Regions from separate parts of the Trichocoleus sp. AS-A1 genome, predicted to be linked through region 2. Evidence: riboswitches for the same ligand, from Rfam matches in the RefSeq annotation. Region 2 holds a riboswitch; the other holds the start of a gene.
What was found. A riboswitch is a leader RNA that binds a small molecule or an ion and turns the genes downstream of it on or off. The one in region 2 is predicted to bind cobalamin.
Positions count from the first base shown of each region.

Region 1: it holds a riboswitch for cobalamin, as region 2 does, so the genes downstream of both, NC994_RS07325 (sirohydrochlorin chelatase) here and NC994_RS08820 (HupE/UreJ family protein) in region 2, are expected to answer to the same signal.

Region 1 covers NZ_JAMPKG010000007.1:35,630-40,055, reverse strand. The annotation lists gene NC994_RS07335 (hypothetical protein) at 246-1,094, shown strand; gene sipA (regulatory protein SipA) at 1,185-1,493, opposite strand; gene NC994_RS07325 (sirohydrochlorin chelatase) at 1,603-2,637, opposite strand; cobalamin riboswitch at 2,680-2,815, opposite strand; gene NC994_RS07320 (hypothetical protein) at 3,107-3,823, opposite strand.
Region 2 covers NZ_JAMPKG010000008.1:183,993-188,418, forward strand. The annotation lists gene NC994_RS08805 (tetratricopeptide repeat protein) at 1-140, opposite strand, end outside; gene NC994_RS08810 (BlaI/MecI/CopY family transcriptional regulator) at 363-794, shown strand; gene NC994_RS08815 (M56 family metallopeptidase) at 785-1,627, shown strand; gene NC994_RS08820 (HupE/UreJ family protein) at 1,725-2,387, opposite strand; cobalamin riboswitch at 2,408-2,558, opposite strand; gene NC994_RS08825 (hypothetical protein) at 2,654-2,779, shown strand; gene NC994_RS08830 (ABC transporter ATP-binding protein) at 2,792-4,426, opposite strand, start outside.

The DNA.
Region 1 (4,426 bases), on a different contig from region 2:
GCCAGAGAAAAGAATACAAGAGGGCGATCGCACCGGGGATCTTCCCCTCCCAACTCACTTTTTCACCTAGGAGCGGTGAATTAATGAAGGCGAAGCACGCTTGAGAGTAACGTTGCTTCGCTATCCCGCGACTAATTATCTATATTGATTCATCCTCGGTATCGTGATAGAGATGAGGACTTGAGGGTGCCAAAGCTCAAGTGAATCTAGGGAGAAGCAATCGAGATGAAAACAAAGGGGTTGAGATGAGCATAGAGAGTTATCCACCACCAGTAAACCAGCTGCTCACCTATGGCAATTGCGCCGAGATGGACTTTGACAATTGGCCTGACTATCTGGAACTCGGTATTGCCCCCACGGACATTCCTAACTTGATCCGCATGGCAACAGACAACGAGTTATACCGGGATGATGAAGACACGCTCGAATCCTGGGCACCCATTCATGCCTGGAGAGCATTGGGCCAACTCCGCGCTGAGGCTGGCATTGAGCCGCTCATGGGCTTGTTTGAGAAAGAGGAAAGCAACTATTGGGAATGGATTGCCGAAGAACTGCCATTAGTCTATAGCATGATCGGGCAAGCCGCGATTCCGGCTCTGGCGGCTTATCTAGCGGATACCTCTCAGGCGATATTCCCCCGCACAACGGCTCTTAACTGTCTGGAAGACATTGCAATCGATCATCCTGAGGCTCGTCCTGAGTGTGTTGCGATTCTCACCCATCAACTGGAATCGTTTGCAGAAAACGGCTCAGAATTGAATAGCTTTCTCATAGGTTCCCTGGTCGATCTGAAGGCGGTAGAGTCCGCGCCGCTGATAGAGCGTGTCTTTGCTGCTGATACCGTGGATCGTTTCTTGGTAGGAGACTGGGATGATGTGCAGGTGGGATTGGGCTTGAAGTCGCCTGAAGAATTACCGAAGAAAGAATTTAACCAGAGCTTTCAAAGAAAGGGGGTCAGCGATTCTGGCTTCACGGGTTCATCAATTTCTCAGGAAGCAAAAGGCTTTCGCCCTGGCAAGAGCGATCCCAAAGCCAAGTCTAAAAAAAAGATGTCCAAGGAGTCACGCAAGAAAAACCAGAAAAAGCGGAAGTAATTTAATCGGGGTTAGCGATTGTTGAGGTGCGAACTGACAGGTCAGCGCTAGGCGAACGCCTCGTTTTGAAGACACGCGATCGCCTCTGACTCAGCTGGGATCAACGATATATTTTTGCTCCGGTAGTACATTGTGCGATCGCACATCAGTTGCCTCTGTCGCTGATTCGGTATCAGCGATCGCCTGCACAGACTCTATAAACTGGCTATCCAGCAAAAAAACTCCTCTGGCAAAGCGGACGCTCCAATATCCCCCTGGACGCCGGTCAACAACGACCCCCTCTTCCCCAAGCTGAATCACATCAGGAGGACGCAGCATCGGCATCGGTTCCGCTGTTTTAACGTAAGGCGGCAACGTTACCACACGGACTCGCTCACCAATTACAAATTCTTTAGACATCAGTTTTTAGGTAATGAAGTAGTTGGGTGTCAGTAGTCATTAGTTCTAAGTTCTTTGCGAGTGACACCAATGACTAATAACAACTGACTAATGACTACTTATCAAATATTCAAGGCGCTTGCCAAATCTTTTGGTGATATTGCTCTACATTTCTGTATGGATCTTCAACAGGGTGAGCATGATCGTGACCATGCCCGTGCCCATGCCCATGCCCATGTCCATGCCCATGATGAGAATGATCGTGGGCGGGAGTGTGCCCGTTACTGTTGCTATTGGCTGCTATCCTGAATTTGCACATTTCGCAATTCATTTGCACTTGCCCCAACTGCGTCTCAATTTCTCGTTCTCTTAATACAGACAACAACTGAGGGTGAATGCCCATTTCTGGTAGGCAAGTCATGGAAATATCCGGGTATTGCTCCTGTTGTTGCGCCGTGATGTCGAAAATCTTTTTAACTAAGACGCCGGTAAATAGGAAGTACGGTAGGACGATAATGCGTTTAGGCTCGTAGAGTCTAGCACGGCGGAACCCTTCTTCCAGACGGGGATGGGTAATGCCAATAAAGCAAGTTTCAACGGTGGCGTAGCCGCTACCTTCCCACAGAATCCGGGCAAGCTTATAAACATCGCTGTTCGCATCAGGATCGCTGGAACCCCGACCGACAAAGAGCAGAACCGTTTCTGAGCGATTGTACTGGGGTTGGTCTAATTCCGAAAGACGCGATCGCCACAAATCCAAAATCCCTGGCGTAATCCCAAAATGACGCCCATAGTAAAACTTCACCTGGGGATGTCTAACCCTTGCCCGGTCTAACTCATTCGTAACATCAAACTTATTGTGTCGAGCTGCAAATAGCAAAATCGGCAATACAGAGAGTTCCGTGTAACCCTCTTCTACACAGCGATCCACCCCCTCCTGTATCGTGGGGGTAGTGAGTTCTAGAAAACAAGGTAAAACAGGACGCGACGGGTCTAACGCTTGATACGCATCGGCAAAATCTAGAAGACTCTGCCGTCCATCCTCATCTTTGGTGCCATGACCAACCATCAACAACGGACGACGCAAAGGTAGCGGCGGCAATTGAATCGACTGGGGAGTAGGGGATTGCAGTCCCATCAGATCGGTTGAATTTATACTAGGCATCAATTTGATTGCTCCTTTCCCGTGCAAGGCAGGAAGTTAGACTGTATGAAGGTAGTACTAAGTAGGCATTCTGGCTTCCGAGAGTCACCTCGTTTACAGCTGCCGCACAGCCCCGGATTTGCACCGGCGTTTCCCCACGTTGTTACCCTTTACGTGTGCCTTGATATCTTAGCCGATCCGGTCGCAGCTCAAAATCCAGGGGGAGGGGGTATTCCCAAGACTCTCCAGATGCCAGTTTTTGATGCCCCATCAAAACTGAAGGAAAATTTTCCCCACTTTATCGAGTATCATTCGCAAGTTTGGCGATCGATCGGGCAACTCTAGAATTGATTGACCGTTTGTGGCTTTTTTACAAAAGCGGGATGCTCCCATTTTTTGTAGCTTATAGAACCTTATCAATCCAAACCATTGCTGACTATATAAAGCTAACCCCATACATAGAAGTCTGATAAAAAATACAAATTCTCCATTACAAAATACCGCCCTGAGTGCGACGACGTACAGCCAGTGCTAACCCGGCAAAAACTAAGGAAGTCATGCTTGAAGGCTCAGGTGTAGATACGGGTGCAACGTTTAATTTTACTCGACGCCCTGTTTGCATCGAGAGTGAAATATTTGCCAAGGTTGATGAAGAATACACTTGCCAGCGGTTCAACTCTCTAGGCGGTGCAGTAAATTGCACTAACATTTCCCAATTGCTGTCAAGCGAACCAATGGCTAAACCATCAGTGCAACAAGCTCCCCAACCCTGATTTGAAATAAAGAGGGTGCCAGTGGAATTTGCAGTTGCCTCACCTAAATCGTCAACAATTTTTAATTTCGCCGTATCTCCCAACAAGTTAAAGCTCATTTTAGCTGCTCCACCTGTTAGATTACCCGGCTTAGAATGAACGATGAACAGTGACAGCCCATCAATAGCATCTACAAAAAAAAGGTGAGATTGCTTAGCCGTTAAACTCAGGGATGGGTTACTAAAGGATGAATTATAACCTTTGCTATACTGGTAGTAATTGGCTGCTGTTTTATTTGTACTGAAAGCTTCAACAAAACCCAAGATATTACTATCAAAGTCACCCAAGCCGGGTTTAGATTCTTGCGACACCTTAAGTATCGTCGCGGCTGCGGAGCGCTGGGCAAAGAATGGAACGAACAGCGCGATCGCTACCAACATCAAAAGCTTTTTCATGACTTGTTATTTTGTAGATGCTCTGCTTACTAAAACCAGAATACGTTTATTTAAATAAAGTTAGAATAAAGTCAAATTAATAAAATTGTAAATTTAATAATTGCTACATCTTTATTTCAGGGAAAATACGAATTGACTTTAAAGGAAATATTAGTTCTTCTGAAACGCTTCCTCCTAGACGGAATCACCCCATTTAATTTTTCTTGATTTTCCACAGCGAACCCTCTTCTGTTACCTTCGCCAGTACAGAAGAGGGTTTGCCAATTGATATGCTTTCTAAATGAGCTGAATTAAGGTTTATTTAGAAAACTGGAAATTTTACCTTTAATTGCTGCTGAAGTGGCACGTTAACGAAATCCTGCGGAAGAGGATGTCCCTCCTAATATCCGCGAGTATCCGCTCCCCCTAAGGAAGTTTAAAAAGCAGGGTGGTTTCATACAACCCTTAGAAAATATCGAGGCATTGCGACATTTTGTAGGGGCATAACAATCAAAAAGCCCCTACCGCCAACCAAAATTAACGTTACAGAATTTTCTTTTAATAAATGAAACCACCCTGGCCTAGGGAAGCTTAAAAAGGAAGGAACCGAGCCACTCAAAGTCC
Region 2 (4,426 bases):
TGAGCCATCGACGGCGAATTCAGCAGTGCCATTACAATGCTGAAGATAATGCTGAAGATGACAATCCTGCGGGAAAGGCGACTCATAACATAGACGTTGAGAACATAGATGTTGAGAAAGCACTGCGTAACACCCGTCATTTAGTAGCCAATTGCTCACAGGCTGTAAGTCTGTGGCTACACAAACAAAGCCTGCCTACGCAGGCTCAATGTCAGCAGATTTGGCTCTGATTGGGATGCAACCCCATTATTTTGAGTTGAGTCGTTGTTGCCGTCAAAAGACAAGCTGTCAAACTTGAACAAGAGTGCAAGTTTGGAGTGTAAGCTTATTCAGAGATTGCACAAGGCACAAAGTTCAGATGTATGGTTCCTCTACCTAACTACCGTCCCAAACAACTTTCCCTTGGCCCTTTGGAAGCGGAGATTTTAAATATCGTCTGGGAACTCGGCTCTGCCACCGTTAAGGATGTACACGATCGCATTCTGGCTGACCCAGACCGGGAGTTAGCTTATACTTCTGTAACTACGGTGCTGCGTCGCCTGACCCAAAAAGGTTGGCTAGCTTGCGATAAACAAGAACGAAGCTTTTGCTGGCAACCTTTGGTATCGCGGGAAGAAGCGCAAGTCATTAAAGCTCACGAACAGTTACACCAGTTTTTGGCAGTGGGGAACCCAGATGTCGTCGCCGCCTTTGCAGATAGCCTAGATAGCGCTAGCGTAGAGCAAATAGAAGCGATCGCGCTTCGTCTTCAATCCGCACGCAAAGCGAGAGAGGAGGGAAAATCATGCATCTAGCGATGATTCTGACGGCGTTAGGATTGGCGTGGTGTCTGAGATGCACAGGGTTAGAGCCATCGGGAACTTGGACGCAACGCTGGCAACGATCCTTTGGGTTATTTTTGTTTCCGCCACTGCTATTGATCGTGACAGCGATCGCGGTTATTTGTATGGGTGCAGACGGAAAAATGGGAGGACTGCAAGCCGGATGGTTCAGTTACTCCTTCGCCTGGGGATTTTTAGGCGTTGCCGGAATTTTATGTCTAAAGCTGGCACATGAAGGATGGCGTTCGGTACAACAGACACGCACTTATCCCCAAATCGAGCTTGAAGGTAAATTGGGTCGCCTTCTCAATGCCAGCGTTCTATTTAGCGCCCAAATTGGTTTCTGGCAGCCTGAATTAGTCGTCAGTCAGGGATTGTTAGAAACCCTCGATCGAGATCATCTAGAAGCAGTTCTCGCCCACGAACAAGCGCATTACTATTATCGAGATACATTTTGGTTTTTCTGGCTGGGCTGGGTGCGCCAGATAACTGCTTGGTTGCCGAATACAGAAGCTTTGTGGCAAGAACTTTTACTATTGCGGGAACTTCGTGCGGATCGATGGGCGGCGCAACAGGTAGATCCCTTGTTGTTAGCAGAATCTCTGCTATTGGTGGTGAGTGTCTCGCCAGTACAGTCTGAAAGTTTCTGTGCAGCGTTCAGTGCCATGACCTCTCGAAATCGTTTAGAGGAGAGAATCGAAGCGCTTCTGGCACCATCAGAGGAGTCAGCTTCACCCAGCATATGGCTTTGGCATTGGATACTACTAGGGTTTCTGCCGCTAGTAACCGTGCCGTTTCACACTTAAATTTTGGTGTTGCACAATCAGGATAATTTCCTTTCAAATTTCGCGCAAAGACGCAAAGTTTCTGTTAGCGTCTTTGCACCTTTGCGCGAGATTATCATTAACCGAGGACGGAATTACTTAAGAAAACCACTCCAATCGAGCAGATAACCAAACCGGCAAATCGCTGCCAGGATAAAGGTTGAGTGGCAGATTTCCGGCTCACTGCATTGCCAATCAGCATGGCAACCAAGGCAACGCCATATTGAATGAAAGTGAAACCCAGAAGGTAAGCAACAAGCGGTGTCATACCAGCACCGACGATTGCCTCGCCATAAGCATAGCCGTGAAATAAACCAGCAAGCGCTCCCAGCGCTATAAGAACCATCCAGTTTGGTTTGTTTGGCGTTAGCAGCAGCGCCCCAAAGACAATCACGGAACCGGCGATCGCTATCTCAGCTGCCGGTAAATCTAGATTGAGTAAATGAATCCCAGTTCCCGCCAGTGCTGCCAATACAAACCCGGCTGGGATGAACGCGCCCCGCACTTGCCCAACCGCCAGTAATCCAATCGCCACCACAAACGCAAAATGATCCAGTCCAATCAAGGGGTGGGCTAGCCCTGAAAAGAACCCTTCAAAGAAATTAGACGGCGTCTTGCCACCCATTGGATGGTGAGCGATCGCCCGCTGGGCACATAGGAAAGTGCTAATTAAAACCAAAAATACAATTACCGTTCGGCTTTGCATCAGATTTAAGAAAGCAAAGCGTCTATCTTTAGACATATTCTGTACCTCGCAGATTTCGCAAATCAATTTCTCTCGGCGGGTATTCTGGCTGAGAGACCAAAACGACGGATCTCATTACAGCTGCGGGACAGCGACGGTTTTACACCGAACTTTCCCCGTTACCTCTGGTGGCTGCTCCCCACCAGAACCGATTGAGTAGGGCAATCATATCACTTCAGTGCTGGCATTTTAAAAAGTATGGGTAAAATGAACCTCAAACAGATGACTCCAAGAGCCGCTTTATTTGAGGAGGAATCGGAAAAATGTGCGTTAATTGTCTGCTGGGTTCGGCTTTAATGTTCTTTACACCCAGCGTTTCCGAAGTACCATCCAACCCGACGAATCAAATTGCATTACCTCAAGAAACTCAAATAGCGATCGCGTCTTGAGTGCCACTAAAATTAGCTGAGGATTTCCTTTAGCTCGTGCTGGTTCCAAAGCGAACGGTAAAGTCCAGGTTGTTGCAAAAGTTCGGCATGAGTCCCAGACTGCACAATTTGACCTCGATCCATCACAAAAATGCGATCGGCAGTTGCAGCCGCAGACAATTGGTGAGAGATAAAAATAACCGTTTTGCGCTGGATGCCTTCCGAAAGATTATTCAAAATGGCTGTGGCAGTTTGATTATCAACGCTGGAGAGAGCATCATCCAAAATCAGAATCGGGGAATCCATCAGCAAAGCACGGGCGAGAGCCGTCCGTTGTCGCTGCCCCCCTGAGAGGGTAATGCCGCGCTCACCCACAACGGTTTCGTATTGCTGGGGAAAATTGAGAATTTCCGGGTGAATTTGCGCTTGCTTGGCAGCATTAATAATCTCTGTCTGTTCGCTCAGAGGATTGCCGTAGCGAATGTTGTTTTTGATGGTAGTGCTGAACAGAAAACTGTCTTGCGGGACATAAGCGATCGCTCCGCGCAAATCGGGCAATTTTATCTGCGTAATATCATTGCCATCTACGAACAAACTATCGCTTGGAATATCCACTAATCGCGGCAAGGCATTGGCAAGTGTCGATTTTCCGGAGCCAATTGGTCCCACAATCGCCACGGTTTCCCCTGGTTCAATCGTAAAGCTAACATTCTTCAGCGCGGGAGTTTCGGCTCCCGGAAACGTATAACTGAGTTGACGCGCTGTTAATTTACCGCTTACTTTTTCAATGGGTAATGCGAGTGCATTCGGAGAATCTTTAATTTTGGCTTCTGCCATCAGAATTGACTCAATGCGGTCGATACTCACCTCACCTCGTTGGTAGGCAGTAATCGTAAAACCCAGTAAAGCGGTGGGGAAAACTAATCGTTCAGTATAGAGAATTAATGCCAGAAAATCGCCAATTGTGATCGCACCTGCCACAATCGACCGCGCTCCGACCCATAGCAATATCAGTAAGCTGATAAAAGCCATGCCTTGAATGATTGGAAACAAGACATTTCTGGTCTTTGCTAATTGGATATTGGCTTGCAACAGGCGATTATTTAACCGAGAGAAGGCACGGCGTTCGTTCTCCTCCTGAGCGTAGATTTTAATCAGACCAATCCCGCTCATATCCTCTTGAATCAATTCGCTGATGCTAGAGAGTTCCTCTTGTAACACCAGCTGTTCGTTCCGTAGGCGATCGCTAAATAGCTGCACAGCGATCAGCATAAACGGATAGACTGCGATCGCTAGCAGACTCAGCTGCAAATTTATCGACAGCATCACCGGCAATGTCAGTCCGTAGGCAAAAACTGTATTCGCCAAACTTAACACGGCAAATCCCAGCAGACGCCGGATATTATCCACATCGCTAGTCGCCCGGTTAATCAAATCTCCCGCTGTGTTGCTAGCAAAATAAGACGGTTCCAGAGTGAGTAAATGCTGAAAAATCTTTTGTTTCAGGTCAAATTCTACTTGTCGCCCGACTCCAAACAGCAAGATGCGCGAAGCCATCCGCACTACCCACATTGCCGAAGCCAGAATCAGGATTAGCGCTACATACTTCCAGATTTGAGCGAAGTCGAACGCTTGGCGGAGTTCGTCAACGCTATCTCGAATCAGCAA